Regions from separate parts of the Klebsiella ornithinolytica genome, predicted to be linked through region 2. Evidence: predicted binding sites of a transcription regulator. Region 2 holds the regulator's gene; the other holds the start of a gene.
What was found. The regulator Fur, encoded in region 2, represses iron uptake genes when iron is present. The targets are predictions, from matches to a motif close to ATAATAATGAGAACNACTATCAA.
Positions count from the first base shown of each region.

Region 1: the regulator Fur is predicted to act here: its motif matches at 14,732-14,754, upstream of efeU (iron uptake transporter permease EfeU).

Region 1 covers NZ_CP130153.1:3,551,750-3,567,989, reverse strand. Annotated here, with positions in the region: gene rutG (pyrimidine utilization transport protein G) at 1-1,282, opposite strand, end outside; gene rutF (NADH-dependent FMN reductase RutF) at 1,304-1,798, opposite strand; gene Q1L34_RS17085 (malonic semialdehyde reductase) at 1,808-2,398, opposite strand; gene rutD (pyrimidine utilization protein D) at 2,395-3,195, opposite strand; gene rutC (pyrimidine utilization protein C) at 3,192-3,587, opposite strand; gene rutB (pyrimidine utilization protein B) at 3,580-4,290, opposite strand; gene rutA (pyrimidine utilization protein A) at 4,290-5,381, opposite strand; gene rutR (HTH-type transcriptional regulator RutR) at 5,667-6,305, shown strand; gene Q1L34_RS17055 (lysozyme inhibitor LprI family protein) at 6,302-6,697, opposite strand; gene putA (trifunctional transcriptional regulator/proline dehydrogenase/L-glutamate gamma-semialdehyde dehydrogenase) at 6,845-10,807, opposite strand; gene putP (sodium/proline symporter PutP) at 11,233-12,741, shown strand; gene Q1L34_RS17040 (DUF3574 domain-containing protein) at 12,886-13,320, shown strand; gene Q1L34_RS17035 (NupC/NupG family nucleoside CNT transporter) at 13,353-14,537, opposite strand; gene efeU (iron uptake transporter permease EfeU) at 14,811-15,650, shown strand; gene efeO (iron uptake system protein EfeO) at 15,698-16,240, shown strand, end outside.
Region 2 covers NZ_CP130153.1:3,939,591-3,955,830, forward strand. Annotated here, with positions in the region: gene kdpA (potassium-transporting ATPase subunit KdpA) at 1-213, shown strand, start outside; gene kdpB (potassium-transporting ATPase subunit KdpB) at 234-2,282, shown strand; gene kdpC (potassium-transporting ATPase subunit KdpC) at 2,293-2,868, shown strand; gene kdpD (two-component system sensor histidine kinase KdpD) at 2,870-5,557, shown strand; gene kdpE (two-component system response regulator KdpE) at 5,684-6,361, shown strand; gene pgm (phosphoglucomutase (alpha-D-glucose-1,6-bisphosphate-dependent)) at 6,538-8,178, opposite strand; gene seqA (replication initiation negative regulator SeqA) at 8,211-8,759, opposite strand; gene ybfF (esterase) at 8,943-9,716, shown strand; gene ybfE (LexA regulated protein) at 9,850-10,143, shown strand; gene fldA (flavodoxin FldA) at 10,293-10,823, shown strand; gene fur (ferric iron uptake transcriptional regulator) at 11,116-11,568, shown strand; gene Q1L34_RS18880 (hypothetical protein) at 11,631-11,846, opposite strand; gene Q1L34_RS18885 (ChiQ/YbfN family lipoprotein) at 11,901-12,233, opposite strand; gene chiP (chitoporin ChiP) at 12,281-13,684, opposite strand; gene glnS (glutamine--tRNA ligase) at 14,140-15,807, opposite strand; gene nagE (N-acetylglucosamine-specific PTS transporter subunit IIBC) at 15,986-16,240, opposite strand, start outside.

The sequences.
Region 1 (16,240 bases), 390 kb from region 2:
GGCGGTTAAGCAGCGCGTGAAGTAAAATGGCGCCGAAGGTGGCCGTTCCGATCCCGCCAAGGGTAAACCCGCCCAGCGACAGGGCAAAATCGCCGGCACCGAGCACCAGCGTGACCGCCACCATGATCAGATTGCTGTTCTGACTCAGATCAACCCGATTCTGCACCCAGATACGGGCGCCGGCGACCGCAATCAAGCCAAACACCACGATCGACGCGCCGCCGATAACCGGCCCGGGAATGGTGTGGATTAACGCGCCAAACTTCGGTGAAAAGCCGAGTAAAATGGCAATCAGCGCGGCGGCTACGAACACCAGGGTGGAATAGACTTTGGTCACCGCCATCACGCCGATATTTTCGGCATAGGTGGTCACGCCGCTGCCGCCAACCGCGCCGGAGAGCATCGTCGCCAGCCCGTCACCGACGAACGCCCGTCCCATATAAGGATCCATATTGCGTCCGGTCATTCCGGCGACCGCTTTCAGATGCCCCAGGTTTTCCGCCACCAGAATCACCGCCACCGGGGCTATCAGCATCATTGCCTGGCCGTCAAAGGTCGGGGCGGTAAAGTGCGGCAGCCCGAACCACGCCGCCTGGTGGAGTAAGGTAAAGTCGAGCGGTTTACCCAGCCCGAAGATATTCGCCAGCAGCGCGTACAGCCCGCAGGCGACGATCAGGCCAACGAGAATCAGCAGCCGCTGGATCATCCCGCGGGTAAAAACCGCCACCAGTCCAATACAGAGTACGGTCAGCACCGCCATCCAGCCATCGAAGGCGGAGGCGGAGACGCTGTGCACGGCGATAGGGGCGAGATTGAGCCCAATGGCCATTACCACCGCGCCGGTCACTACCGGCGGCATCAGTCGTTCAATCCAGCGGGTACCGATTTTCATCACCACGACGCCAATCAGGGTGTAGACCAGGCCGCAGGCGATAATCCCCCCGAGGGCAACGCTAAGGTGCGGATTGAGTCCCTGCCCATTAAAGCCGGTGACGGCGATAACCACGCCGATGAAGGCGGCGCTGGAGCCCAGATAGCTTGGCACCCGGCCGCCGGTCACGAGGAAAAACAGTAGCGTGCCGATACCGGACAATAAAATCGCCAGGTTGGGATCCAGCCCCATCAGGATGGGCATCAGCACCGTGGCGCCAAACATGGCGACCGCGTGCTGGACGCCCATGACCATCGTTTGTCCGACGGAGAGGCGTTCATCGGGGGCCACCACGCCGGACGCGGCGGAAGGGGAGGTCAACTGCCAGCGAGGAAAATCGAAAAGTGCCATGATGATATCCCGGGTTCAAGGTTAACAGGCTGGGCGCATAAGCGTGTGATAGCCGCGGTCGAACCACATCAGCCCGCGCGGCTGCGGATGCTTAACGATGGCGGCGACCTCGCAGAACAGAATGTCGTGGCTGCCGACGCTGACGACCTGGCTGATGCGGCAGTCGAAGCTCGCCAGGGCATCGTTCAGGCGCGGGCAGCCGGTGACGCCGGGCTGCCATTCGGCGGCGGCGAAGCGCTCCGCCATCGGCGTTTTACCGCCAAACAGATTGGATAACGGCTCCTGTCCCGCCGCCAGCGTGTTGACGCACAGCGTCTGATGCTGGCTAAAGGTCGGCCAGACCGAGGCGGAGCGGTTCAGGCAAACCAGCAGCGTCGGCGGCTCGTCGGTCACGCTGCACACCGCGCTGGCGGTAAATCCGGCCCGGCCCGCCGGGCCGTCGGTGGTAATAATGTTCACCGCGGCGCCGACCTGGGCCATGGCGTCGCGAAAGCTTTGTTTATCCGCTATAAGCATGGAGGCTCCTTATGCCAGCCGGCAGGCATCGTCAAAGGAGAGGCGCGGCAGGCGATCGTAGAGCTTTGTTTCATCGCCATAGCCGATGTTAATCAACAGGTTGCTCTTCCATCCGCTGTCGGCAAAGAACGCCGCATCGACCTTTTCCCGATCGAATCCCGACATCGGCCCGGTATCCAGACCGAGCGCGCGGCAGGCGAAAATCAGATAGGCCGCCTGCAGCGAGCTGTTGCGGAACGCGGTCTCCTCGGCGAGCTGGGGGCTGGAGGTAAACCAGCTGCGGGCGTCGCCGTGGGGAAACAGCTCCGGCAGGCGATCGTAAAAGGCGCTGTCCCACGCCACGATGGCGGTGACCGGCGCGCGGAGGGTTTTTTCCACGTTGCCGCTGGAGAGCGTCGGGCGCAGCTTCTCTTTGCCCTCCGGGGTGCGGACAAAAACGATCCGCGCCGGAGAGCAGTTGGCCGAGGTCGGGCCCATTTTCATCAGCGCGTAAATTTCCTCCAGCAGGCTGTCGGCTACCGGCTTATCCAGCCAGCCGCTGTGGGTCCTGGCGTGGCTGAACAGCGTTTCGCACGCGCTTTGGCTAATACTCTCACTCATAAACTCTCCTGGCCGGCGGGCAGCATCGCGGCAAGCCCGTCGCATAAAATGGGGTTGAAGGTCTCGGTATCGGTGACGTTACAAGCATGGCCTCCCCAGGCCATCTCCACCAGCTGACTGCCGGGGATTGCGGCCTGCAGCGAGCGCGAGCAGGAGGCGGGCACCAGCAGATCGTCACGGGCGCTGATCATCAGGGTCGGACAGGTCACCGCCGCGGCCTGCCGGGAGAAGTCAGCCTGCTTCAGCGCCTGTAGCCGCTTCAGCAGATTGTCCTTACCCTGAAAATGGCTGAGCGCGAGGGCATCCTCCGCCTCCAGCCGCGGCGCGCGCGCGGCCATCCACTCCGCCGGATAGAGGAACAGCGGCTGCGCTTCCACCCACGCCTGGGCGCCGCCGGTATGCAGCAGGCGCTCGCGCACCTGGAAGCAGCGGCGGGTGTGGGTCGATAGCGTCAGCCAGGCGTTGACCAGCACCAGCGCGCTGACCGCCCGGGGTTTGTCCAGCGCCAGCTGCAGGCCGATCAATCCTCCCAGCGCATGGCCCACCAGCGCGAAGCGCGTAATTCCGGCCTTCTCCAGCGCCTGCCACAGCTCCTGGGCCATAGTCGTCATGCTGTAGGCGGCGGGCAGCGGGCCGGCGTTTTCGCCGGTGCCGTTCTGGTCATAGGTCACCAGCTGGTATCGCGCTGCCAGCGGCGCGCGCTGCGCGGTCCAGTAGCTGCCCGCGCCGCCCAGCCCGGCGCTCAGCACCACAACCGGGGCGCCCTCGTAAGGCGCAGGGGCGATATTCAGCTTCATGGCGCAGGTTTCCCGATATGCGCCACCGTGGCGATCTCGACCAGGGCCTCGGGCTTCACCAAACCGCATTGAATGCAGAACCGCGCCGGCTTATCGCCGGGGAAAAACTCGGCGTAGACTTCGTTAATCGCGGCGTAGTTTTTCCAGTCGGTGATAAAAATGCTGTTGAAGGTCACATCCTCCATACTGCCCCCCGCCGTTTCGATAACGCTGCGGATGGTCTCCAGAACGTGACGGGTTTGCGCCTTTGGGTCGCCGATGTGGACCACGTTGTTTTGCTTATCGAACGGCAGCGTACCGGAGACGTACACTACGCCATCGGCCAGCGTGCCGGGTACGAAAGGGGCGATCGGCGTGGTGGTGCCGGGTGGAATAATGACCTGTTTAGGCATAACGTTTCTCCTCCGGGAACGGGATTGGGCTGGCGGGCTGCAGGGCATCGCAGAAGCTGGCGACGTCGCTGACCCAGCCAAAGAAGGTCTCAATATTGAACAACGCCGCCTGCTGAGCGAAGGCCGGTCCGGCCTGATGGGTAGCGTCTTCCAGCACGATGCCGAAATATTCGAGGAAGAAGCCGTCGCGCAGGGTGGACTCCACGCAGACGTTGGTGGCGATGCCGGTGAACACCAGGTGGCGAACGCCGCGGCTGCGCAAAATGCTGTCCAGCTGGGTGTTGTAGAAGCCGCTGTAGCGCGGTTTCGGCAGCACCACGTCGCCCGGCTGCGGCTTAAGCTCATCGACCAGCTGGTAGTCCCAGCCGCCTTTAGCCAGCAGCTTGCCCTGCAGCTCAGGACGGCTGCGCATGGTCTTCAGGGCGTTGGATTTATGGTAATTGGGCGAGCCGGGGCCGCCGGCCTCCATGTACTGGTCGTCCCAGCCGTTCTGAAACCAGATAATCAGCATCCCGGCGGCGCGGGCGGCGGCGACGGCGGTGTTGATGTTGTCGATAACCGGCCGGGTGGCGGAGACGTCAAAACCGGCCAGATCGAGATAGCCGCCCTGGCTTGCATAGGCGTTTTGCATATCAACCACGATCAGCGCGCTGTTTTGCGCCGCGAAGGTCAAGGATTCCGGGCGAGCGGGAAGGGTAATCATCAGGCAACCTCGCGAGTAGCGGTGGCAATATGGTCGCGGCAGCGCATCAGCGGCTGAATGCGCTCGCCGAAGGCGTCAATTCCGGAGAGGAAATCATCAAAGGTCAGCAGCACGCCGTCGGTGCCGGGGACCGCGGCGACTTCATCGAGCATGCGGGCGACGCTGGCATAAGAGCCGACGAGAGTGCCCATGTTGATATTGACCGCTGAGGTGGGGTCGGCCATCTGGCGGACGTTGGTATCGCTACCGGAGCGGGTATCCTTCTGGCTCTGCTCGGTCAGCCACGCCAGCGCGTCTTCGTCGGCGCCGGCTTTGTAGTGCTCCCATTTCGCGCGCGCGGCTTCATCCGTTTCGTCGGCGATAACCATAAACAGCACGTACGAGCCGACGTCGCGGCCGGTTTTTTCCGCCGCCTGCATCATGCGCGCGGCGGTCGGGGCGAAGGCGGCCGGAGTGTTGACCCCTTTGCCGAAGCAGAAGTTGTAGTCGGCGTACTGGGCGGAGAAGGCCATACCGGCATCGCTTTGCCCGGCGCAGATAACCTTCATCGGCTGCGACGGCTGCGGGCTGACGCGGCAGTCGTTCATCGTGAAGTAGTCGCCCTTAAAGTCGCTCTGCCCGGTGCCCCACAGGTCGCGCAGCACCTGGACATATTCGCTGAGATAGTCGTAGCGGCTGGCGAAATAGTCATCCCCAGGCCAGATCCCCATCTGCTCGTATTCTGGTTTTTGCCAGCCGGTAACCAGGTTGACGCCGAAGCGGCCGCCGGAAATCGAGTCAATGGTGGAGGCCATCCGGGCGACGATGGCCGGAGGCAGGGTCAGGGTGGCGGCGGTGGCGTAGATTTGGATCCGCGAAGTCACCGCCGCCAGACCCGCCATCAGGGTGAAGGATTCGAGATTGTGATCCCAGAATTCGGTTTTGCCGCCAAAACCGCGCAGCTTGATCATCGACAGCGCGAAGTCAAAGTTGTAATGCTCGGCTTTCTGCACAATCGCTTTATTCAGCTCAAACGTCGGCATGTACTGCGGGGCATGGGTGGAAATCAGCCAGCCGTTATTGCCAATCGGAACGAAGACACCAATTTTCATATGCACCTCAATGCGGTCGTTAAACAAGAAGGCGTGCGGCGCTGCATCCTGCATCTCCCTGAGCCACCTCGCTAACAGGCTAAAGCAAAGGTGATGCCAGTTTTACAAAAGCCAATGTTATTAATGTGTTGCTTAATGGTTGCCGGATATGATGTCGAGAAAAGTAGACTAAATGGTCAAAATCAGTGCACGAAAAAACGGCAGTCATGCGCAATTGGGGTGCAGAAGGTCGTGTCGGCGATGGGCTTTTGCTATGCTGATGGCGGTGAAAGAAGGAGATAACGAATGGCACAGGGCGCCGAGAAAAAAAACGGCAAGCGTTCGCTGGCGGTGAGCGCAAAAAAAGAGGCTATCCTCGCCGCCGCGCTGGACGCGTTTTCGCAATTTGGCATTCACGGCACGCGGCTTGAGCAGGTTGCGGAGCTGTCCGGGGTATCGAAAACCAATTTGCTTTACTACTACCCGTCGAAAGAGGCGCTGTACGTTGCCGTTTTGCAGCAGATCCTCACCATCTGGCTGGCGCCGCTGAAGGCCTTTCGCGAAGATATCAGCCCGCTGGTGGCGATCCGCGAGTACATCCGCCTGAAGCTGGAAGTCTCCCGCGACCATCCGCAGGCGTCCAAACTGTTCTGCCTGGAGATGCTGCAGGGCGCGCCGCTGCTGATGGGGGAGCTGACCGGCGATCTGAAAGCGCTGGTAGATGAAAAGTCGGCGATCGTTTCCGGCTGGGTCGAAAGCGGCAAGCTGGCGCCGGTCGATCCCCAGCACCTGATCTTTATGATCTGGGCCACCACGCAGCATTACGCCGATTTTGCCACCCAGATTGAGGCGGTGACCGGCGCAACGCTACGTGATGAAGCGTTCTTTCAGCAAACCGTGGAAAACGTTCAGCGGATGATCGTTGAAGGGATCCGGGTGCGCTAGTTGGCCGGCGGCAGCGGGCAGCTCTGATCGCCATCTTCGCACTGCAGCAGCGAAGAGAGGTACGATTCGCGCTCCACGGTTTTGTCCGCCATGCACTGGTTGACGAGCGTCGGCTGGATGGTGCCGCCTTCGGCTCCGGAGGCCAAAAACGCGCAGTCGGCATCGCGCAGCGCGATCCACGCCAGCTGGGATTTCTTCAGCAGCGCCTGCTGGCTGGCTGAGGCGCGCTTCAGCGCCTGCTGGTAGGTCTGGTTGAGCTTGCCATCGGCCGCCTGATACTGCGCCGCCGTGCACTGGTTCATCTCCATTTGATTGTTGGCGTTAGCGCATTCATCCGCCAGCGCCTGCCCGCTTGCCAGCAGGGTGGCAAGCGCGAGTAAAGTGCGTTTCATTGTTCCACTCCCATACATAAAAAAGGCCCCCGTCCGGGAGCCTTAATTAACCACAGCTTTGGCCTGCTGTCATCCGGTCCGCGATCCCCCGGCGGCGGGCTACGGTTTTGCCCGAACCGCTGCCGGACGCCGCCTCGGGGATCGGCCTTAGCCGATGGTCATCAGGCTGGCGTTGCCGCCCGCCGCGGCGGTATTGACGCTGAGCGAGCGCTCGATATAGAGGCGCTCCAGCAGCAGGTTGGTCTCACCGCGGGCGAACCCCTGTACCGAAACAATCGCCCCGTCCCGCGCCGCCACCTGTTCGCACAGCTCGCGCAGCTGATCGGAATCGCCGTGGTAAATCACCGCGTCGAAGGCCTGGGCGGTCAGATCGGTCTCTTTGGCGAAGTGGATGCGCTCGCTGACTTCGCGCGGCAGCTTCTTCGCCAGTTCGCGATGCAGGGCGTTATCCGGCCACAGGATCTCGCAGCCGACGGCGGCGACCGCCGCCAGCTGGGTCAGCGCATCCTGTTCATTATCCGCCACGCACAGCACGCGATCGCGGGGAATGAAGGTCAGGGTGTTGCGCTCCCCGGTCGGCCCCGGCAGCAGACGCTGGGTGCCGGCCTGCGCCTGTTCGCTATACTGCTGGCACAGGGCCTGCAGCTCCGGCCGGCCTGCGGCCCACTGCTGTAGCGCGACCAGCGGTTTTTCCAGCAGGGTTTTCAGCTGGGCGTCCAGCGGACGTTCAGCGTCCTGGCGGGCGAGGGTTGCGCCGACGGCGTTCTGCGGACGGCTTGAGAGCAGGCGGTACAGATACAGCGGGCCGCCCGCTTTCGGGCCGGTTCCCGACAGGCCTTCGCCGCCGAACGGCTGGACGCCAACCACCGCGCCCACCATATTTCGGTTGACGTACAGGTTGCCGACTTTTGCGCTGCCGGTGACCTGGGCGATGGTTTCGTCGATGCGGGTATGGACCCCGAGCGTCAGGCCATAGCCGGAAGCGTTGATCTGCTCAACCAGCCGATCCAGCGCGTTGCGGTTATAGCGCACCACGTGCAGGACCGGGCCAAAGACCTCTTTTTTCAGTTCGTCAAAGCTGTCGAGTTCGATAAGCGTCGGCGGAACGAAGGTCCCGCTCTGCCATTCGCGCGCGTCGTCGCTGTTCTCGCGCACCGCCTGGAAGACGTTGCGGCCCTTGGCGCGCAGCGTCTGAATATGCCGCTCGATATTCTCTTTGGCTTCGGCATCAATCACCGGGCCGATATCGGTGGTCAGGCGGCCCGGGTTGCCCATCCGGCATTCGCCCATTGCGCCACGCAGCATGGTCAGCGTATGGTCGGCGATCTCCTCCTGCAGACAGAGCACCCGCAGCGCGGAGCAGCGCTGGCCGGCGCTATCGAAGGCGGAAGCCAGCACGTCAACCACCACCTGCTCGGTAAGCGCGGAAGAGTCGACAATCATGGCGTTCATGCCGCCGGTTTCGGCAATCAGCGGCGTCGGACGCCCCTGGGCGTCAAGGCGGCTGGCGATATTGCGCTGCAGTAAAGTCGCGACCTCGGTTGAGCCGGTAAACATCACCCCACGCACGCGCTGGTCGCCGGTGAGCGCCGCGCCGACGGTTTCCCCGCGGCCCGGCAGCAGCTGGATAACGCCCGGCGGGACGCCGGCCTCCAGCAGAATCGCCACGCCCTGAGCGGCGATCAGCGGCGTCTGCTCGGCGGGTTTTGCCAGCACGCTGTTGCCTGCGGCCAGCGCGGCGGCAATCTGGCCGGTGAAGATCGCCAGCGGGAAGTTCCACGGGCTGATGCACACCACCGGCCCCAGCGGACGGTGGGTTTCATTATCAAAGTCGTCGCGAACCTGACCGGCGTAGTAGTGCAGGAAGTCCACTGCTTCACGAACTTCGGCGATGGCGTTGCTGAAGGTTTTACCCGCTTCGCGTACCAGAATCCCGATAAGCGTTTGCGTTTGGCCTTCCATTAAGATCGCCGCGCGTTCGAGGATTGCCGCGCGCTCCTGCGGCGGGGTGGCAAACCAGATAGGCGCGTTATTGACTGCGCTGGTCAGCGCCAGTTCAATCTCTTCCGGGCGGGCTTCACGCACGTGGCCGACGATATCTTTCGGCTCGGCCGGGTTAATTACCGTCTGCAGTTCCCCGGCAATGACCGGATGTTCCAGCGCCGGCAGCGCCTGCCATTTGTGCAATGCGCTGTTCAGCAGAGAGGAGGAGAGGGAGGCCAGACGATGTTCGTTGGCCAGATCCAGGCCCGCGGAGTTGCTGCGGCCTTTGCCGTACAGATCGCGCGGCAGCGGGATCTTCGGATGGGGCAGACCGGCCTGACCCTCCTGCTGAGCCAGTTTTTCCACGGCGCTGACCGGGTCGGCAACCAGCTCATCCAGCGGTAGCGTCGTATCCGCGATACGGTTAACAAAGGAGGTGTTGGCGCCGTTTTCCAGCAGGCGGCGTACCAGGTATGCCAGCAGCGTTTCGTGGGTCCCGACCGGCGCATAAATCCGGCATGGACGGTTCAGTTTCCCGTCGGCAACCTTGCCGACTACCTGTTCGTAGAGCGGTTCACCCATGCCGTGCAGGCACTGGAATTCATACTGGCCCGGATAGTAGTTCTGCCCGGCCAACTGATAAATGGCTGCCAGGGTGTGGGCGTTGTGGGTGGCGAACTGCGGATAGATCAGGCTCGGCACCGCCAGCAGCTTTTTCGCGCAGGCGAGGTAGGAGACGTCGGTATACACTTTGCGGGTATAGACCGGATAGCCTTCGAGGCCGTCCATCTGCGCGCGTTTGATTTCGCTATCCCAGTAGGCCCCTTTTACCAGGCGGATCATCAGGCGACGGCGGCTGCGGGTGGCAAGATCGATCAGGGAATCAATGACGAACGGGCAGCGTTTCTGATAGGCCTGAATGACGAAGCCGATCCCGTTCCAGCCGGCCAGCTCCGGTTCAAAGCACAGCTTCTCCAGCAGGTCGAGAGAGATCTCCAGGCGATCGGCCTCTTCGGCATCGATGTTAATCCCGATATCGTACTGACGCGCCAGCAGGGTCAATGATTTCAGGCGCGGATACAGTTCATCCATCACCCGATCGTATTGCGCGCGGCTGTAGCGCGGGTGCAGCGCGGAGAGCTTGATCGAAATCCCCGGGCCTTCATAAATGCCGCGGCCATTAGAGGCTTTGCCGATCGCGTGGATCGCCTGCTGGTAGGAGACCATATAGGCCTGAGCATCGGCGGCGGTGAGCGCCGCTTCGCCCAGCATATCGTAGGAGTAACGGAACCCTTTCTCTTCCAGCTTGCGGGCGTTGGCCAGCGCTTCGGCGATGGTTTCGCCGGTCACGAACTGTTCGCCCATCAAACGCATCGCCATGTCGACGCCTTTGCGAATCAGCGGTTCGCCGCTTTTGCCGATAATCCGGTTCAGCGAGCGCGAAAGGCTGGTTTCGTTGTGGGTTGAGACCAGTTTGCCGGTAAACAGCAGGCCCCAGGTTGCCGCATTGACGAACAGCGACGGGCTGCGACCGATGTGCGACTGCCAGTTACCGTTGCTGATTTTGTCGCGGATAAGGGCATCGCGGGTGGCTTTGTCCGGAATACGCAGCAGCGCCTCCGCCAGACACATCAGCGCCACCCCTTCCTGTGAAGAGAGCGAAAACTCCTGCAGCAGACTCTGCACCATGCCGGCGCGACCGCTGGCGGTTTTTTGATTACGCAGTTTTTCCGCCAGCTGATAAGCCAGCTTATGCGCCTGGTCCGCCAGCGGCTGCGGCAGGCGCGCCTGCTCCAGCAACATCGGGACGGCGTCGGTTTCTGCCCGGCGGTAGGCGGCGGTAATCGAGGCCCGGGTGACGGACTGCGGCAGAATCTGCTCGGCAAAATCGAGGAAAGGCTGCCACGGTTCATCGACCGGGCTGCTGACGTCATCGCTTTCATTGGCGGCGCCGGCAAGCAGGGCCGGCAGCTCGGGCAGCGTCTCGTCGTTTTCCAGCTTTTCCAGATAGTTGAAAATGGCCTGTTTAATCAGCCAATGCGGCGTGCGGTCAATACGGCTCGCGGCGAACTTGATGCGTTCACGCGTCGCGTCGTCAAGCTTAACACCCATGGTAGTGGTGCCCATGCTTATCACTCCTGTTATGAATCGTTGTTCTTTTTTGCGGTTACGCGAAAATATCCACTATGTTGCAACTTTGTGCAACCTTGTTAATCGTGACCTGTGTAGCAAGCTGAGAAATGAGTGAGTTGTTAATTGAGATGGTGGATGTAACGGGAAATTAACCTTTCTCCATCAGGGTGTTTTTATGCGTCAGTTAACAGTTTTACAAGGTGCAACCAATAAAAACGTGAGAGAGTGCAACCTATAACAAAATGAAGTTTGGTGCGGACAAAAAGTAGTGTAAATGCTGTGTTAAATCGTTTGTGAAATTCCGACGCTTCCGTCAGGATACGGTCGCCCAATACAACCATTGTGCCATTACCCCGTTCCGGTAGTGGAATAAAATGACAAAGCAGGATGTTGTCGACAAAAGAATCTGGAGATTTTACATGGCTATTAGCACCCCCATGTTGGTGACTTTTACTATTTATATATTTGGCATGGTACTGATCGGTTTTATTGCCTGGCGATCGACGAAAAACTTTGATGATTATATTCTCGGCGGCCGCAGTCTCGGGCCATTTGTGACGGCGCTCTCCGCCGGCGCCTCCGATATGAGCGGCTGGCTGCTGATGGGATTACCTGGCGCAATATTTCTCTCCGGTATTTCTGAGAGCTGGATTGCCATTGGTCTGACGCTCGGCGCATGGATTAACTGGAAACTGGTCGCCGGTCGTCTGCGCGTTCATACCGAGGTAAATAATAATGCGCTGACCTTGCCGGATTATTTTACCGGCCGCTTTGAAGATAAAAGCCGTGTGCTGCGTATTATTTCGGCGCTGGTTATTTTGCTGTTCTTCACCATTTATTGTGCCTCCGGGATTGTCGCCGGTGCTCGTCTGTTTGAAAGCACCTTTGGCATGAGCTATGAAACGGCGCTGTGGGCCGGTGCGGCGGCGACGATTGTCTATACCTTCGTCGGCGGATTCCTCGCGGTAAGCTGGACCGATACCGTGCAGGCCAGCCTGATGATTTTCGCGCTGATTCTGACGCCGGTGATGGTGATTATTTCCGTTGGCGGTTTTGGCGAATCGCTGGAAGTGATCAAGCAGAAGAGCATTGAAAACGTCGATATGCTCAAAGGACTGAATTTTGTGGCGATTATTTCGCTGATGGGCTGGGGCCTGGGCTACTTTGGCCAGCCGCATATTCTGGCGCGTTTTATGGCGGCGGATTCCCACCACAGTATCGTTCACGCACGTCGTATCAGCATGACCTGGATGATTCTCTGCCTGGCGGGTGCCGTGGCGGTCGGTTTCTTCGGTATTGCATGGTTCAATAATAACCCGGCGCTGGCCGGCGCGGTGAATCAGAACTCCGAGCGCGTGTTTATCGAACTGGCGCAAATCCTGTTTAACCCGTGGATTGCCGGTATTCTGCTGTCGGCGATTCTGGCGGCGGTAATGTCCACCCTGAGCTGCCAGCTGCTGGTGTGCTCCAGCGCGATTACCGAAGACCTGTATAAAGCGTTTCTGCGTAAAAACGCCGGTCAGAAAGAGCTGGTGTGGGTCGGACGGACGATGGTCCTGGTGGTGGCGCTGATCGCCATTGCGCTGGCGGCAAACCCGAACAACCGTGTGCTGGGTCTGGTGAGCTATGCCTGGGCAGGCTTCGGTGCCGCGTTTGGTCCGGTGGTGCTGTTCTCGGTGATGTGGTCGCGCATGACGCGTAACGGGGCGCTGGCCGGGATGGTGATTGGCGCGCTGACGGTGATTGTCTGGAAACAGTTCGGCTGGCTGGGGCTGTATGAAATCATCCCTGGCTTTATCTTCGGCAGCCTGGGCATCGTGGTCTTCAGCCTGCTGGGCAAAGCCCCGTCGACATCCATGCAGCAACGCTTTGCCGAAGCGGACGCCCATTATCATTCGGCTCCGCCGATACCGGCTACCGCCGAGTAAATTCAGGATCGCTTAATCAAGCCCGCGCTCAGCGGGCTTTTTTGTTGCTGAAAGCAGTTCCGGCGTCCGCCACAGCTCCCCCTCTTGCTAATTCCATGAAAATACGCTGATATCGGGGGCACAAAAAACAATGAGGATAGCAAAATGACGTTCAGACAGGGTGCGCTGGTGCTGGTGATGGCAGGGCTGCTTGGCGGTTGCGTGGCGCCGGCGAAGAAGCGTCCGCCGACTCCCACGGCAGCGGTATGCCCGGCAGAGAATGCGATGGTGCAGACCACGCTCTATTTCGGTTTAAGCCGGCCGGCGGGTAAAGATATCACCGCCCAGGAGTGGCAGCAGTTTGTTGACCGCGACGTCACGCCGCGTTTTCGCGAGGGGTTAACGGTGTTTGACGCCCGGGGGCAGTGGCTGGGGAATGACGGCAGCGTGGCCCGCGAGCAGAGCAAAGCGCTGATGCTGATTCATGGTAAAGACGGTGGCAGCGAAGAGGGGATTGAGGCGTTACGTCACCTCTATAAATCGCGCTTTGCCCAGGAGTCGGTGATGCGCGTTGACCAGCCGGTCTGCGTTCACTTCTGAAAACAGGGCGGGGAAATTCCCCGCCCTGTCTGTTACAGCACCAGGCCGGCGAAGCTGGCGGAAAGCAGACTGACCAGCGTGGCGCCGTAGACCAGACGCAGGCCGAAGCGGGAGACGATATTCCCCTGCTGTTCGTTCAGTCCTTTAATGGCTCCGGCAATAATGCCGATGGAGGCAAAGTTCGCGAAAGAGACCAGGAAGACCGAGAGGATACCCAGTCCACGCGGGGTCATGCCGGCGGCAATTTTTTGCAGCTCAATCATCGCCACGAACTCATTCGCCACCAGCTTGGTTGCCATAATACTTCCGGCGCTCAACGCATCGCTGAGCGGAATACCAATCAGCCAGGCCAGCGGATAAAAAACGTAGCCGAGAATTTGTTGGAAACTCAGGCCAAATAGCGTGGCAAACAGGGCATTAATGGCGCTGATCAGGGCAATAAAACCAATCAGCATCGCCAGAATAATCATCGCCACTTTAAAGCCGGCAAGAATATATTCCCCGAGCATTTCGAAGAAGCTTTGTGATTCGTGGAGCTTCTCCAGCTTAATCTCTTCTTCGCTACCCGGACGCGTCGGGTTAATAATCGACAGTACAATAAAGGTGCTGAACATATTAAGGATCAGCGCCGCGACCACATATTTTGCATCGAGCATGCTCATATAGGCGCCGACGATGGAGAGCGATACCGTTGACATCGCGGTGGCCGCCATGGTGAACAGCCGGCGTGAGGAGAGGTCGCCGAGCACGCCCTTATAGGCGATAAAGTTCTCCGACTGGCCGAGAATCAGCGAGCTGACGGCGTTGAAGGATTCCAGTTTACCCATGCCGTTGACTTTGGAGAGCAGGGTGCCAATCACACGGATGAAAACAGGCAGAATGCGCCAGTGCTGAAGAATACCGATCAGCGCCGAAATAAAGACAATCGGGCACAGCACGCCAAGGAAAATAAACGCCATTCCTTTTTCGCTCATACCGCCAAATACAAAGTTGGTGCCTTCGGCAGCAAAACCGAGCAACGAAGTGAAAAAGCTTGAGATATTTTTAACTATCCACAGACCGCTTTCGGCATGCAGAAAAAAGAATGCCAGCGCAATTTCAATGATAATTAACTGGATAATATAACGAACACGGATTTTTTGTCGGTCATAGCTGGCAAGCCAGGCAAGGCCGAGAATAACCGCCAGCGCCAGCAGGAAGTGCAAGAATTGTGTCATGTTGTTCTTTTCGCAGGTCAATAAGGCCGCTATTTAGCCACAGCCGGTCAGCCTGGTAAATATCTGTAGCGAAAAAACCGCCGCGCCGGCTGCCTGACCGCGATGAAGACAGATAATCCCCTAAGTAATTATTTTAAAGCGATTAATTTACAAATCGATACCAAACTCTCTACATTTCACTTGTGTTTCTGATTATTGTAATGATAATCACTATCAGAAATATTTACTTATCTTTGCATCCACTGACTGCGATTCACATTGAAGGGTGTCGGCATGTTCGTTCCATTTCTCATTATGTTACGCGAAGGGCTGGAGGCGGCGCTGATTGTCAGCCTGATTGCCAGCTATCTCAAACGCACCCAGCGCGGCAGCTTGATTGGCGTCATGTGGATTGGCGTTATCCTGGCGGCGGCGCTGTGCCTGGGCCTGGGGATCTTCATTAACGAAACGACCGGCGAGTTTCCCCAGCGGGAACAGGAGCTGTTCGAAGGCATCGTGGCACTGGTAGCGGTATGCATCCTGACCTGGATGGTCTTCTGGATGCGCAAAGTCTCGCGCAACGTGAAACAGCAGCTGGAACAGGCGGTGGATAATGCGCTGCAGCGCGGTAATCATCATGGCTGGGCGCTGATCATGATGGTCTTTTTCGCCGTCGCGCGGGAAGGGCTGGAGTCGGTGTTCTTCCTGCTGGCGGCCTTCCAGCAGGATGTGGGGATTTGGCCGCCGCTCGGGGCGATGCTGGGGCTGGCTACCGCGATTGTCCTCGGCTTTCTGCTTTACTGGGGCGGGATCCGCCTCAACCTCGGCGTGTTCTTCAAATGGACCAGTCTGTTCATTCTGCTGGTGGCGGCCGGGCTGGCGGCCGGGGCCATTCGCGCCTTCCATGAAGCCGGTCTGTGGAACCACTTCCAGGACGTGGCGTTTGACCTGAGCGGCGTGCTGTCGACCCACACGCTTTTCGGCACGCTGCTCGAAGGGATCTTCGGTTACCAGGAGGCGCCTACCGTCAGTGAAGTGGCGGTCTACTTTATCTATTTGATTCCGGCGCTGGTGCTGTTTGCGCTGCCGCCGCGTAGCAATACAGCAACCTCGCGCACCGCTCCGCTTAAGTAGGGCGCCGCAGGATTATGGTTACAACATACTTACCGAAAGGGATGATCATGATGATTCATTTTCGCCGTAATGCGCTGCAGCTTGCCGTCGCAGCGTTGTTCAGCTCTGCCTTCTACGCTCAGGCTGCGGATATCCCGCAGGTAAAAGTCACCGTTAACGACAAACAGTGTGAGCCGATGAACGTCACCGTGAAAGCGGGGAAAACGCAGTTCATTATTCAAAACCACAGTCAGAAAGCGCTGGAGTGGGAGATTCTCAAAGGCGTGATGGTCGTTGAAGAGCGCGAGAACATTGCGCCAGGCTTTACGCAAAAGCTGACGGCGAACCTGCAGCCGGGCGAATACGATATGACCTGCGGGCTGCTGACCAACCCGAAAGGCAAGCTGATTGTGACCGGTGCCGCCACCAAAGATGCGGCGAAAGCCGATGCGCTGCTGAGTCTTGGCGAGGCGATTACCGCCTATAAAGCCTACGTTACGGCGGAAACCGCACAGCTGGTTAGCGGCACGAAAGCGTTCACCGACGCGGTGAAGGCGGGAGATATTGAAAAAGCGAAAGCGCTGTATGCTCCGACGCGTCAGCACTACGAG
Region 2 (16,240 bases):
CTGTTCGGTCGTTTCGCGGTCATCGTGCCGGTGATGGCTATCGCCGGTTCTCTGGTGAGTAAAAAGATCCAGCCGACCAGTTCCGGCACCCTTGCCACCCACGATGTGCTGTTTATCGGTCTGCTGATCGGTACCGTGCTGCTGGTTGGCGCCCTGACCTTTATTCCTGCCCTGGCGCTCGGCCCGTTGGCGGAACACTTCTCCTTACTTTAAGTGATTCGGAGCACCCTGTTATGAGTCGCAAACAATTAGCCCTGCTCGAGCCGACGCTGGTGCGCCAGGCGCTGCTGGATGCAGTGAAAAAACTGAGCCCGACGGTGCAGTGGCGCAACCCGGTGATGTTCATCGTCTGGACGGGTAGCCTGATAACCACACTGCTGGCCGTGGCGATGGCCAGCGGGCATCTCGCCGGCAGCGCCGCTTTTACCGCCGCCGTGAGTATCTGGCTGTGGTTTACCGTACTGTTCGCCAACTTCGCCGAAGCGATGGCTGAAGGCCGCAGCAAAGCGCAGGCCAACAGTCTGAAAGGGGTGAAAAAAACCGCTTTTGCTCGCAAGCTGCGCGCACCGCAGCATGACGCGCCTGTCGACCATATTCCGGCCGATGACTTACGCAAAGGCGATGTGGTGCTGGTGGAAGCAGGCGATATTATTCCCTGCGACGGGGAGGTCATTGAAGGCGGCGCCTCGGTGGACGAAAGCGCCATCACCGGTGAATCCGCTCCGGTGATCCGCGAATCCGGCGGCGACTTTGCATCGGTCACCGGCGGGACGCGCATTCTTTCTGACTGGCTGGTGATCCGCTGTAGCGTGAACCCCGGTGAAACGTTCCTTGATCGGATGATCGCCATGGTCGAAGGCGCTCAGCGCCGCAAAACGCCGAATGAAATTGCGCTGACGATCCTGCTGATCGCCCTCACGCTGGTGTTCCTGCTGGCCACCGCCACCATCTGGCCGTTCTCCGCCTGGAGCGGCAATGCGGTCAGCGTGACGGTGCTGGTGGCGCTGCTGGTATGCCTGATTCCGACCACGATCGGCGGACTGCTCTCGGCGATCGGCGTCGCCGGAATGAGCCGTATGCTGGGCGCCAACGTCATCGCCACCAGCGGACGCGCGGTAGAAGCCGCCGGCGATGTTGACGTCTTACTGCTGGATAAAACCGGGACGATTACCCTCGGTAACCGCCAGGCCTCCGCGTTTTTACCTGCGGAAGGCGTAGAAGAAAAAACCCTTGCCGACGCCGCCCAGCTCTCATCTCTGGCCGATGAAACGCCGGAAGGTCGCAGCATCGTGATACTGGCAAAACAGCGCTTTAACCTGCGCGAGCGGGATCTGCAGTCGCTGCAAGCGACCTTCGTCCCCTTCACCGCCCAGACGCGCATGAGCGGGATTAATATCGATCGGCGGATGATCCGCAAAGGCTCCGTCGACGCCATTCGTCGCCATGTCGAGGCCAACGGCGGCCACTTCCCGGCGGACGTCGACAAACAGGTGGAAGATGTTGCCCGCCAGGGGGCGACACCGCTGGTGGTCGCGGAAGGCAAACACGTGCTGGGCGTTATTTCGCTGAAAGATATCGTTAAAGGCGGAATTAAGGAGCGCTTTGCTCAACTGCGCAAGATGGGCATTAAAACGGTCATGATTACCGGCGATAACCGCCTCACCGCAGCGGCGATTGCCGCTGAAGCGGGGGTCGATGATTTCCTTGCCGAAGCGACGCCGGAAGCCAAACTGGCGCTGATCCGTCAGTACCAGTCCGAAGGTCGTCTGGTGGCGATGACCGGCGACGGTACTAATGATGCCCCGGCGCTGGCTCAGGCCGATGTCGCGGTGGCGATGAACTCCGGTACCCAGGCGGCAAAAGAGGCGGGCAACATGGTGGACCTCGACTCCAACCCGACCAAACTGATCGAAGTGGTGCACATCGGTAAGCAGATGCTGATGACCCGCGGGTCGTTGACCACCTTCAGTATTGCCAACGACGTGGCGAAGTACTTTGCCATTATTCCGGCCGCCTTTGCCGCCGTTTACCCGCAGCTGGCCATGCTCAACGTCATGCACCTGCATTCGCCTGCCTCGGCGATTCTGAGTGCGGTTATCTTTAACGCGCTGATTATCGTCTTCCTGATCCCGCTGGCGCTGAAGGGCGTGAGCTATCGCCCGCTGTCGGCTTCGGCCATGCTGCGCCGTAATCTGTGGGTCTATGGCCTGGGTGGGCTGCTGGTGCCGTTTATCGGTATTAAAGCTATCGATCTGTTACTGACCCTGACCGGGCTGCTGTGAGGAAAATACCATGTCATTCATTCGACCGGCACTTGTGCTATTTATTCTGTTAACGCTCCTCACCGGTGGCGTCTATCCGCTGCTGACGACGGCGCTTGGGCAGTGGTGGTTCCCGCAGCAGGCAAACGGCTCACTGATCCGCATCGCCGGCGAAGTCCGCGGCTCCAACCTGATTGGCCAGAATTTTACCGCGGCGGGTTATTTCCAGGGACGCCCTTCGGCGACCGCTGAAACGCCGTACAATCCCCTCGCCTCCGGCGGCAGTAATCTGGCCGCCAGCAACCCGGCGCTGGATAAGGCCGTCAGCGAACGCGTGCAGGCGCTACGTCTCGCCAACCCGGACGCTGACCCGCGCGTTCCGGTAGAGCTGGTGACGACATCGGCAAGCGGGCTGGATAATAACCTCACGCCGACGGCCGCGCTCTGGCAGGTCCCTCGCGTCGCGAAGGCCCGCAATCTGAGTATTGAGCAAGTCACCCGCCTGGTGAATGAGGCGACGCAAACGCCGCTGGCCAGTTTTCTCGGACAGCCTGTGGTAAATATAGTGCAACTGAATATGGCGCTGGATGCCCTGAAGGATAAGTAAAATGAGTGACGAGCCGCTGCGCCCGGACCCGGACCGCCTGCTGCAACATACCAGCGAGCCGCATCGCGGCAAGCTAAAAGTGTTCTTTGGCGCCTGTGCGGGCGTCGGTAAAACCTGGGCAATGTTGGCGGAAGCGCAGCGGCTGCGCGCCCAGGGGCTGGATATTCTGATCGGCGTGGCGGAAACCCACGGTCGGAAAGAGACCGCGGCGATGCTGGAAGGGCTCAGCACCCTCCCCCAGCGCCGCCTCTCTCATCGTGGACGCTACGTCCACGAATTCGATCTCGATGCCGCGCTGGCGCGCCGGCCGGCGCTGATCCTGGTTGATGAACTGGCGCACAGCAATGCGCCAGGCTCGCGCCACCCCAAACGCTGGCAGGATGTCGAAGAGCTTCTCGATGCCGGTATCGACGTGTTTACCACCGTAAACGTCCAGCACCTCGAAAGCCTGAACGATGTCGTCAGCGGCATTACCGGCGTTCAGGTGCGCGAAACCGTCCCCGACCCCTTTTTTGACGCCGCCGACGATGTTGTGCTGGTCGACCTGCCTCCTGACGATCTCCGTCAGCGCCTGAATGAAGGCAAGGTCTATATCGGCGGCCAGGCGGAGCGGGCTATCGAAAACTTTTTCCGCAAGGGAAATCTGATTGCCCTGCGTGAACTGGCTTTGCGCCGGACCGCCGATCGGGTCGATGAACAGATGCGCGCCTGGCGCGACCGTCAGGGGCAGGAAAAAGTCTGGCATACCCGCGACACCCTTCTGCTGTGCATCGGCCATAATACCGGCAGTGAAAAACTGGTACGCGCCGCCGCGCGACTGGCCGCACGATTTGGCAGTATCTGGCATGCGGTTTATGTCGAAACCCCTTCCCTGCACCGTCTGCCGGAAGCCAGGCGGCGGGCCATTCTCGCCGCCCTGCGGCTCGCGCAGGAGTTAGGGGCGGAAACCGCCACGCTCTCCAACCCGTCCGAAGAGAAAGCCGTACTGCACTACGCCCGCGAGCATAATCTGGGCAAAATCGTGATTGGCCGTCAGGGAAAACGCCGCTGGTGGAACCGCAGCGGATTCGCCGATCGCCTGGCGCGCGACGCGCCCGACCTCGATCTGGTGGTCATCGCCCTTGATGAGAAAAGCGCCCCTCTACCCACGCGGGCCAGCGATAGCCGTACCGCTATGGAGAAGTGGCGCGTGCAAATCCAGGGCTGCTTCGTGGCGCTGGCGCTCTGCGCGATCATTACGCTGGTGGCGATGCAGTGGCTGGTGGCCTTTGAAGCGGCCAACCTGGTCATGCTCTATCTGCTTGGCGTGGTGATTATTGCGCTGCTATACGGCCGCTGGCCGTCGGTGCTGGCGACGGTTATCAACGTGGTCAGCTTCGACCTGTTCTTTGTGTCGCCGCGCGGTACGCTGGCGGTTTCCGACGTACAATACCTGCTGACCTTTGGCGTCATGCTGACCGTCGGTCTGCTGATCGGGAATCTTACTGCCGGCGTCCGCTATCAGGCCCGCGTGGCGCGTTATCGTGAGCAGCGCACCCGCCATCTGTATGAGATGTCAAAAGCGCTGGCGGTCGGACGCAGCGAGGATGACATTGCCGCGACCAGCGAGCGCTTTATCGCCTCCACCTTCCAGGCCCGCGGGCAGCTGCTGCTCCCCGACAGTAGCGGCAAACTGCACCCGCTCACCCACCAGCCGGGGCTGACCTCATGGGACGATGCCATCGCCCGCTGGAGCTTCGATAAGGGCCAGCCCGCCGGCGCCGGCACCGATACGCTGCCCGGCGTTCCCTATCAAATCTTACCGCTGAAAAGCGCCGCCCGGACCTGGGGACTGCTGGTGGTGGAACCCGAAAACCTGCGTCAGCTGATGATTCCTGAACAGCAGCGCCTGCTGGAAACCTTTACGCTACTGGTCGCCAGCGCGCTGGAACGGCTGACCCTCACCGCCAGCGAAGAGCAGGCCCGATTTAACAGTGAGCGGGAAAGCCTGCGCAACTCGCTGCTGGCGGCACTCTCCCATGATTTGCGTACGCCGTTGACCGTTCTCTTCGGACAGGCGGAAATTCTGACGCTCGACCTCGCCAGCGAAGGCTCGAAACATGCTCCGCAGGCAAATGAGATTCGTCAACACGTGCTGAATACGACCCGGCTGGTCAATAATCTGCTGGATATGGCGCGCATTCAGTCCGGCGGATTTAACTTACATAAAGAGTGGCTGACGCTCGAAGAGGTGATCGGCAGCGCCCTGCGGATGCTGGAACCGGGGCTCGGCGGGCAGCATATTCAGCTGGCGCTACCCGATCCGCTGCTGCTGGTTCACGTCGACGGCCCGCTGTTTGAACGAGTGCTGATTAATCTGCTGGAGAATGCGCTGAAATATGCCGGCTCGAAAGCGCAGATCGGCATTGCGGCGCAGGCTGATGAGCAGCAGCTGCGCTTAGAGGTGTGGGATAATGGCCCCGGGATCCCAACGGGCCAGGAACAGGCTATCTTTGATAAGTTCGCCCGCGGACATAAAGAGTCGGCGATCCCTGGCGTCGGGCTGGGTCTGGCCATCTGTCGGGCGATCGTTGAAGTGCACGGCGGTACGATCGGCGCCTATACGCGGCCAGAGGGCGGTGCCTGCTTCCGTGTTACACTCCCCAGGGAAACGGCCCCGGGGCTGGATGAATGGAGCGGAGCGGCGTAACGCTGCCCCGGCCAGATGCCCGCGCGGCGCTGCTGTGCGCCTGCCCGGGCTACCGGTCTTGCGCGCGAGTAGCCCGGGAGGCGTTTCTGAAGGAGAGGGTCCTATCTGTCTGAACGGGAAGAACGGGTGATAAACGTACTGATTATTGAAGATGAACATGCAATCCGTCGCTTTCTGCGCACCGCGCTGGAAGCCGACGGTATGCGCGTATTTGAAGCCGATACCCTGCAGCGGGGTCTTATTGAAGCTGCAACCCGCAAACCTGATTTAGTCATCCTCGATCTTGGGCTACCCGACGGCGACGGTAATGAATTTATTCGCGACGTGCGCCAGTGGAGTCAGATGCCAATTATCGTGCTGTCGGCTCGCACCGAGGAGCACGATAAAATTGCCGCGCTTGACGCCGGCGCCGATGACTATCTTAGTAAGCCCTTTGGCATTGGCGAACTGCAGGCGAGATTGAGAGTTGCGATGCGCCGACATGCCGGCGCGCAAGCCGACGAGCCGCTGGTGCGCTTCGCCGATATTGAAGTCGATATTCCCGCCCGCCGCATCGTCCGCGGTGACGAAGAGCTCCACCTGACGCCGATTGAATTCCGTCTGCTGGCAGTGCTGTTAAATAATCCCGGCAAGGTCCTCACCCAGCGCCAGCTGCTCAATCAGGTGTGGGGGCCAAATGCGGTGGAACACAGCCATTATTTACGCATTTATATGGGGCATCTGCGGCAAAAGCTGGAAGTTGACCCGGCGCGCCCGCAGCATTTACTGACCGAAACGGGGATCGGCTATCGGTTTATGCCATAGCGCGACGCCTGTCGTCATCATGCGGGCACCACCGATTAAAAACAGCGAACCGATGAGTGGGGGCAATAAAAAAGGGTCCCATGATGACCATGGAACCCTTCTGTGCCACTCAACAGGAACAACCGCGCCTTACCGGGACGACGCTCCTCTGAGAATGCCTGTTCGTTTCACCTGACTCAGGCGTTTTTCAGCACTTCGCTGACGATTTCCACCGCTTCTTTCTCGATCTGCTTACGATGTTCTTCACCCAGGAAGCTCTCGCAGTAGATCTTGTAAGCATCTTCCGTACCTGACGGACGCGCGGCGAACCAGCCGTTGTCGGTCATCACTTTCAGGCCACCAATCGATGCGCCGTTGCCCGGCGCGGCGGTCAGACGTGCGGTGATCGGATCGCCGGCCAACTGGCTGGCGCTGACCATTTCCGGCGACAGCTTAGACAGCGCCGCTTTCTGTGCGGAAGTAGCCGAAGCCTGCAGACGGTTATAGCTCGGCGCGCCAAAGCGGGCAGCCAGTTCGTCGTAGTGCTCCTGCGGGTTTTTACCGGTGACGGCGGTGATTTCCGCCGCCAGCAGGCACATGATGATACCGTCTTTGTCGGTCGACCACGGGGTTCCGTCAAAACGCAGGAACGATGCGCCCGCGCTCTCTTCGCCGCCAAAACCGAAGCTGCCATCGAACAGACCGTCAACAAACCATTTAAAGCCCACCGGCACTTCCACCAGCTTGCGGCCCAGGTCGTTAACCACGCGATCGATCATCGCGGAGGAGACCAGCGTCTTACCAACGGCGACATCCTGGCCCCACTGCGGACGATGCTGGAACAGGTAGTTAATCGCCACCGCCAGATAGTGGTTCGGGTTCATCAGACCCGCCGGCGTGACGATGCCGTGACGGTCATAATCCGGATCGTTAGCAAAAGCCAGATCGAACTTATCGCGCAGCGCCAGCAGCCCTGCCATCGCACACTCAGAAGAGCAGTCCATGCGAATGGCGCCGTCTTTATCGAGGTGCATAAAGCGGAAGGTTTGATCGACGTGATCGTTGACGATAGTCAGGTCGAGTTTGTAGTACTCGGCAATACGTTTCCAGTATTCGATACCGGAACCACCCAACGGATCGACCCCGAGCTTCAGGCCGGCTTTCTGAATCGCCGCCATGTCGACGATATCCGCCAGCCCTTCGATAAACGGTTGCACCAGATCCTGCTCTATAACATGACCGGATGCCAGTGCCGCATCGAGGGAGATGCGCTTGACGCCCTGCAGACCCGAGGCCAGCAGTTCGTTAGCGCGATTCTCTACCACTTTGGTGACGTTGGTATCAGCCGGGCCGCCGTTCGGCGGGTTGTACTTAATACCGCCATCTTCCGGCGGGTTATGAGACGGCGTAATCACGATGCCGTCCGCCAGCGGACCACCTTTTTTGTTGTGCACCAGGATGGCATTGGAAATGGCCGGCGTCGGGGTGAAACCGTTGTTTTCCTGCACGATAACATCAACGCCGTTGGCCGCCAGCACTTCCAGTACGGAAATAAAGGCCGGTTCGGAGAGCGCGTGGGTATCTTTACCCACGTAGCAGGGACCGGTAATCCCGTTCTTCGCGCGGTCTTCCGCAATCGCCTGAGCGATCGCCAGAATATGCTGCTCATTGAAGTTATGGCGCCCTGCACTGCCACGATGGCCAGAGGTGCCAAACTTCACCGCATGCTCCGCGTTGCCCGCTTCCGGCTTCAGTACGTAGTACTGCGCGGTCAGCTGAGCGACGTTAATCAAATCACTCTGTTGTGCAGGCTGACCCGCACGCTTATCGATTGCCATTGCCTGATCCTTCTGATGCAAGGTGAATAAAACTAGATCGTGCCGCAGACCTTCTCAATTAATTCCGCTGGGAACTGCATCGACTGCATGATGTGTTCGATCATGCTGCACTTACGACCGGTATTGGTATTGGTGATAACCCACCACGGAGTACCAGGAACCTGTTTCGGTTTGGTCTGGTTACCGCTTTTTAGCAGGATCCGCGAATCTTCGGCAAAGTACACGCGGGTGCGCCCGTGCAGAGACTCGGTGGCCTCAGCAAACGCTTTGTTATCTAAGGAGTACAGCGTGGTCAGGACCAGCATGAAGCGGTTTACCGCGCGTTTTTGTTCGGCGTATTCATCAGATAACAGCAGCTCGCGCATCGCGCGGACTTTATCTTTCGCCGGATTCACGGGCTTCGCTTCGACGGCAGGCGTCGCAGCCGGCGCCGGCGCAGCTTTTACGACCGGTGCGGCAGTCTGGGAAACGGCGGAAAATTTCAGCATGCGCCGTAAAATGTCGGATGCACTCTCGCCAATATGCTGGGTGTGGCTGGCAATATAGCGATAGAGATCATCATCAACTTCAATTGTTTTCATCTTAATCCAGTGCGATATCTTATTCTGAATACAAGTTGTCAGGATTATAAGGACAAATCCTGACCGCGGATAGCGTCAAACCAGGATGGCGGTAAAACTCAGATAGCTCTGGGTCTTGCAGCCGGATGGCAGAATGTCCAACATAATACCCTAACCCGACGAAGCGAAAAAAAGAACTTTGCCATGAAATTAAATAGCCGCACGCAATCTGCACAAAATCCGCACAATAATTCCCCTGTTGTCCTGGTTCACGGTCTGTTTGGTAGTCTCGACAACCTGGGCATCCTCGCCCGCGACCTGGTGAACGACTACGATATTTTGCAGGTTGATATGCGCAACCACGGTCTTTCCCCCCGTTCGCCGGAGATGACCTACGCGGCGATGGCGCAGGATCTGATCGATACTCTTGACGATCGGCAGATAGAGAAAGCCATCTTTATTGGTCATTCGATGGGGGGGAAAGCGGTCATGGCGCTTACCGCACTGGCGCCGGAGCGCATCGCTGGCCTGGTCGCCATTGATATTGCCCCGGTGGACTACCACGTGCGCCGTCATGATGAAATTTTCAACGCCATCAATGCCGTCACCGACGCCGGCGCCGCGTCCCGTCAGCAGGCGGCCACGGTGATGCGCCAACATCTGCAGGAAGAAGGCGTGATTCAGTTTCTGCTGAAATCCTTCGTTGATGGCCAGTGGCGCTTCAACGTACCGGTATTATGGGATCAATATCCGCACATCGTGGGCTGGCAAACGGTTCCTGCCTGGCCTCATCCGACCCTGTTCATCCCGGGAGGCAACTCGCCGTACGTCACCGATGAGTATCGCGATACCCTGCTCGCCCAGTTCCCACAGGCGCGAGCGCACGTCATCGCCGGCGCCGGCCACTGGGTGCATGCGGAGAAACCGGAAGCCGTCCTGCGCGCCATTCGTCGCTATCTGACCGCTTTGCAGGCTTAACTGGCTAAAAACTGCCCGACCGCGCTGCAGAATGCCCGCGGTCGTTGGCGCAGCGGTTCGCCTGATGTATTATGGCGCGCTATCTGTGTCGGCTATAGCCCGGCAACTTGTTTCCCCGAAGTCACTCTGAATCATGGCAAAAGAACAAACGGACCGTACGACATTAGATTTGTTCGCAACCGAGCGTCGCCCGGGTAGACCAAAGACCAATCCGCTTTCGCGCGATGAACAACTGCGCATAAATAAACGCAATCAGCTCAAACGCGACAAAGTTCGCGGCCTGAAGCGTGTGGAGTTAAAACTCAACGCTGAAGCGGTTGATGCGCTCAACGAGCTGGCGGAAGCTCGCAATATGAACCGCAGCGATTTGATCGAAGAGATGCTGATGAACCAGCTGGCAACCCTGCACAGCCGGGATAAAGCCTGAAAATCCTCAAAAAAACACTTTCATGTAGCAGAGTGTGCAGTCGGGCGTGATTGCTGTTTCCGCGCCCTCCCCTGTTCTGCTATGATTGCCGTTATCTGCGGGCATTACGCCACTACCACATCATTAAGTTTCAAGAGGTTATTTTACTCATGGCAATCATCGGCATCTTTTTTGGCAGCGACACGGGCAACACCGAGAATATTGCAAAAATGATTCAGAAGCAGCTTGGTAAAGATGTTGCTGATGTTCACGACATTGCCAAGAGCAGCAAAGAAGATCTGGAAGCCTACGACATCCTGCTGCTCGGCATTCCGACCTGGTACTACGGTGAAGCTCAGTGCGACTGGGATGACTTTTTCCCGACGCTGGAAGAGGTCGACTTTAACGGTAAACTGGTTGCGCTGTTTGGCTGCGGCGATCAGGAAGACTACGCGGAATACTTCTGTGACGCGCTGGGCACCATCCGCGACATCATTGAACCGCGCGGCGCCACCATCGTTGGCCACTGGCCGACCGCGGGCTATCATTTTGAAGCCTCTAAAGGCCTGGCGGATGACGATCACTTCGTCGGCCTGGCTATCGATGAAGACCGCCAGCCGGAACTGACCAACGAACGCGTGACTCAGTGGGTTAAGCAGGTCTCTGAAGAGCTGCACCTCGAAGAAATCAAAAACGCCTGATGATTGTGCGGCGTTACCGTTAAGTTTCGCCGCATTAATAGATAGAAGCAATCAAACTAATAGCTACAAGTTTTTAACTTTTAATCACATATCTGTACAATGTCCTCTGATTTAACGAGGTCAGGTGACGTAGTTTGTAGCTGGGACCTCGTTTTTGACAGCATACAAGGCCCGATACTTGCAGTTTTCATTTAACGATGGCAGTTCTATAATGAGACGCATTGCATCGGGTGATTCTCTGTATTACTTCCGCTGATGGAAGTAGATCGTTTAGCAACAGGACAGATTCCGCATGACTGACAACAATACCGCATTAAAGAAGGCTGGCCTGAAAGTCACACTTCCACGATTAAAAATCCTGGAAGTCCTGCAGGAACCGGATAACCATCACGTCAGTGCGGAAGATTTATACAAGCGCCTGATCGACATGGGTGAAGAGATTGGTCTCGCTACCGTTTATCGCGTGCTGAACCAGTTTGATGATGCTGGCATTGTGACTCGCCACAACTTCGAAGGCGGTAAATCTGTTTTCGAACTGACCCAGCAGCACCATCACGATCATCTTATTTGTCTCGATTGTGGCAAAGTGATCGAATTCAGCGATGAGTCTATCGAAGCGCGTCAGCGTGAAATCGCCCACCGCCACGGCATCCGTCTGACCAACCACAGTCTGTACCTTTACGGTCACTGTGCGGAAGGCGACTGCCGCGAAGATGAACATGCACACGACGCGCTGGAAAAGTAATTTCCCACCGCGTGGACCACAAAAAGCCAACCTGACGGTTGGCTTTTTTTATGTGCAAACGCCTACCCTTTTCTGCGCGCGGTATGCTCGTCGAAAGCACGGGTAAACGGTTCCTCATCCCAGCGGTTTGCCAGCGCTTCTCGTACCAGAGCCTGTTGGGTTTTCGGTACCATTCCACCTAATGGTGGGTCGGTATCAAGATTGGTGGGGAATGCGTAGCCCCGGGCAGCCACGGCAATCAGTGCCTGAACATCGCCACAGGATTGCGCGCCATGCAAAACGCCTGATGGTTAACATCAGGCGTTTTTACTGACAGGAGCTGGCGCCCGCGATCAGGGCCTGGTGTTGTTGCTGCGAATCTCTTTCCAGATACGATCGCAACGCGCTTTCACCGCCTGGTCATTGCCGGTACGGGTCGCCTGAATACACTGTTGGTAATCCAGAACGCGCACGCTTTCCTGGCTGGCAAACGCCTGATGCTGTTTATCTTCTTTCAGCACGTCGAGAACGCTCTGGCAGGCCTGAACCTTATCCGGATTCCCTTCCGCCGTATTGATACAGGCGCTGTAAGCATCTTTTAGTTTCGTATCTTCTTTTGGCGCGGGGGACTGCGTACAGGCTACCAGGCCCGATGCCATAACCGCGATGAGCAATAGCTTCTTCATAATTGACCTCTCAGGTTTGCGGCAGGTTTACGCCTGCCGCCGCGGCATCAGAAAATAGTGAACGGAGCAATAACCATGAACTTCACGTCACGCTCATCCTGGAAGATATTGCCATAGCCACCGCTCCAGCTCGGGATGTCGGAGTGGTTGTCGTATTGGGTAAAGTGCAGTTTAAACAGCGTTCCTTTTGCCCGGCCGTCCTGTACGGTGTACATGGCATCGAGGCTATACGCGGACTCTTCCAGCCGTTTGTCCGGATTGTAATAGGCGTCCGGCGTGGACATTCTGCCCGGTTTGGCATCCCATGCGTAGACGTAAGAGGCGCCAAACGCCCAGCCCGGCATATTCCAGTTTTTCATGTCATACATCGCGCCGAAGAACACCGCTTTTTCACCGTTGGCGTTGAAGTCAGAACGGTTATCCCACCATACATCAAGACGACCGTTGGAAGAGGCATAGGTCGGGGTCATACGCTGCAGGAAGTAGCCCTGCTGGCCTTCAGCTTTCACCCAGGTGCCTTCCAGACGCAGGTCGAGGACATCAGCAACCTTGTAGCCAAAGGTCAGCGCCTGCAGCCAGGCAGTCCCGTCGTAGATATCGTTCGTGCCGCCGTTACTGACTTTGTCGCGCGTGCCATAGAACTGGTAGCTGGTGTTTAACGGCGTACCCGCGATATCAAATTTGTAGCTGGCCTTGGCAAAATACTGGTCGATATAGCCTTCAGCCTGGCCAAACGCCGCTTCCAGCACGAGGTCATTTTTAAAATCGTATTTGGCGCCCAGGGAGTGCAGATAATCGACTTTGGTTTTCTTGTCGTTCTGGTAGAAATTATCCATCTCGATGTGCCATGGCGCTTTGTATTCGTTCGTCCACATATAGGAGAAACTCAGCGCGCCGGCATCACCGTAATCAAAGTTGGCGCCGGCTTCAGCCCCCTGGTAAGTACCCGGCATAAAGCTCCAGTGCGGAGCCAGCAGCGTTTGCCCGGTTGGCTGGATATAACCGCCGCGAGCCCACACCGGGCCATATTTAAATTTCGCCGCAGCTTTATACAGGCTGATTCCGCTCTTATCGCCAGAGTAATCTTCGTCGTAGGCTTTATTCTTTGAGGAGAAGGCAATTTCGTTCGGGTGACCGCTTTCGCTGCTTTCCGCCATTTCAATTGCGGTGAAGGCAGCCACGTCAATACCAAACATATCAGCGGCATAGCCGGACTGGAAATCCAGATTGGCGTTCCAGGTCGAATGGGAAAGGTTGGTTTTGTATTTATCGCCGTCGGTCACATCTTTCCGGTCGCGCTCACGCTGCCAGTAGTAGATGCCGCCGGTTAAGGTGGAATCATCAATAAAACCTGCTGCGCTGGCCTGCGGAACAACGATCCAGCCCGACATCGCGGTGACGGCGGCAATAGCCAGCGCCAGCGTACTACGTTTGCCACTAAACGTACGCATGTGCATATCCTCTTTGACGTTTTAAAAACGCGGAGCCAAAGGCAAGCCGCGAAAAAATAAATAAGACTGCTAAAAAGGTGGAGCGGTAAAAGCCGCGTAACCACTGTTGATAGACTATTTTTCGTGACGCGAATTATCAATCTCTTTCGCCGATCAAAGCTTAAGATTATGACAAAGCGCACATATTCTATTTCTTTTTGTAACAATATCAGGCCTCATCCTTTTTTATGCGTAAGTAATTACTAAATAGAAAGAAAATACAGAATGAAAGCGCTTACAGCCGTTTTGTGTACCGGTGGGAGGAGTGGCAGAGCTGACAGATATGACAAACAGTAAACAAGATTAATTCGCATCGCAAAAATAACGAACTTAATTCACTGATTCCAAAATAAAAAAAAACGCCGCTAAATGCGGCGTTTTGACACAGAGACGACGGCCGGGCCGCGACGAAAAATTTACTCGCCGACTTTAGCCCAGGTATCACGCAGACCCACGGTGCGGTTAAACACCAGATGCGTTGCGGTTGCATAGCGGCTATCGAGACAGAAATAACCTTCACGCTCAAACTGATAGGCTTTGCTGGCTTCCGCAGTGGCCAGGCTCGGTTCAGCGAAGCCCTGCTTGATCACCAACGATTCAGGGTTCATCACCGTCAGGAAGTCTTCTTCCGCGCCCGGATTCGGCACGCTGAACAGACGATCGTACAGACGAATCTCCACCGGCAGCGCGTGTGCCGCGCTGACCCAATGGATAACGCCCTTCACCTTACGACCATCGGCAGGATCTTTGCTCAGCGTATCGGCGTCATAGGTACAGAAGATCGTGGTGATCGTCCCCTCTTCGTCCTTCTCTACACGCTCGGCCTTGATCACGTAGGCATTACGCAGGCGAACTTCTTTACCCAGCACCAGGCGCTTGTACTGCTTATTCGCCTCTTCACGGAAGTCGGCGCGGTCAATCCAGATCTCCGCGCTAAACGGTACTTCACGGCTGCCCATCTCCGGTTTGTTCGGATGATTCGGCATCGTCACCATTTCGCTTGCACCCTGCAGGTAGTTTTCAATGACCAGCTTAACCGGGTCGATAACGGCCATGGCGCGCGGCGCGTTTTCATTGAGATCTTCGCGGATGCAGGATTCCAGTGACGCCATCTCAATGGTGTTGTCCTGCTTGGTCACGCCAATGCGCTTGCAGAATTCACGAATAGAACTGGCGGTATAGCCGCGACGACGCAGACCGGAAATGGTCGGCATACGCGGGTCATCCCAGCCTTCTACGTGCTTCTCGGTAACCAGCTGGTTCAGCTTACGCTTGGACATCACGGTATATTCGAGATTCAGACGGGAGAATTCATACTGACGCGGGTGAACCGGGATGCTGATGTTGTCCAGCACCCAATCATACAGGCGACGGTTGTCCTGGAACTCGAGGGTACACAGGGAGTGCGTAATGCCTTCCAGCGCATCGCTAATGCAGTGCGTGAAGTCGTACATCGGATAGATGCACCACTTGCTGCCGGTCTGATGATGATCGGCAAATTTAATGCGGTACAGCACCGGATCGCGCATGACGATAAACGGCGAGGCCATATCGATTTTTGCACGCAGGCAGGCTTTCCCCTCTTCAAAACCACCGGCACGCATTTTTTCAAACAGCGCCAGGTTCTCTTCCACGCTGCGATCGCGATACGGGCTGTTTTTACCCGGCGCTTTCAGCGAACCGCGGTATTCGCGAATCTCATCCGCCGACAGTTCGTCAACATAGGCCAGGCCTTTGTTGATCAGCTCAATGGCATACTGGTGCAGCTGGTCAAAGTAATCAGACGAGTAGCAAACATCCCCGGACCAGTGGAAACCTAACCACTGCACGTCGTTTTTAATCGACTCCACGTATTCGATATCTTCTTTCACCGGGTTGGTGTCATCGAAACGCAGGTTGCATTGGCCCTGATAATCCTGAGCAATACCAAAGTTCAGGCAAATAGACTTCGCATGGCCAATGTGCAGATAACCGTTCGGTTCCGGCGGGAAACGAGTATGAACGGTGGTGTGCTTACCAGTAGCCAGATCTTCATCAATGATCTGACGAATAAAGTTAGTCGGGCGGGCTTCTGCCTCACTCATCGTGGGTTCCTCAAAGCGTAAACAACGTATAACGGCACATGATCTTACAAGCGGGGCGTAGAGACAACTATTAGTTACTGAAAATACGTATCTGAAGAAGATTATGGGGTCAGATGGGCTAAAAAAAAGCGGCGGAGGTTTCCCCCCGCCGCTCAGGCATAAACGCTACTCAGGAGCCTTACTTGCCTTTAATCTCATACAGCGGCGTCTGACCTGCCACCACCTTACCGGTTGCCAGAATCACCAGCGCACTGTAATCGTCGCTGTTGCTGCACACGACGGGGCTGATCATTGAACGGGCATTGGCATTCAGGTAGTCCAGATCCATTTCCAGAATCGGCTGGCCAGCCTGCACTTCCGCACCTTCTTCAACCAGTCGTTTGAAGCCCTGGCCGTTCAGCGCCACGGTATCAATGCCCATATGGACGACGAT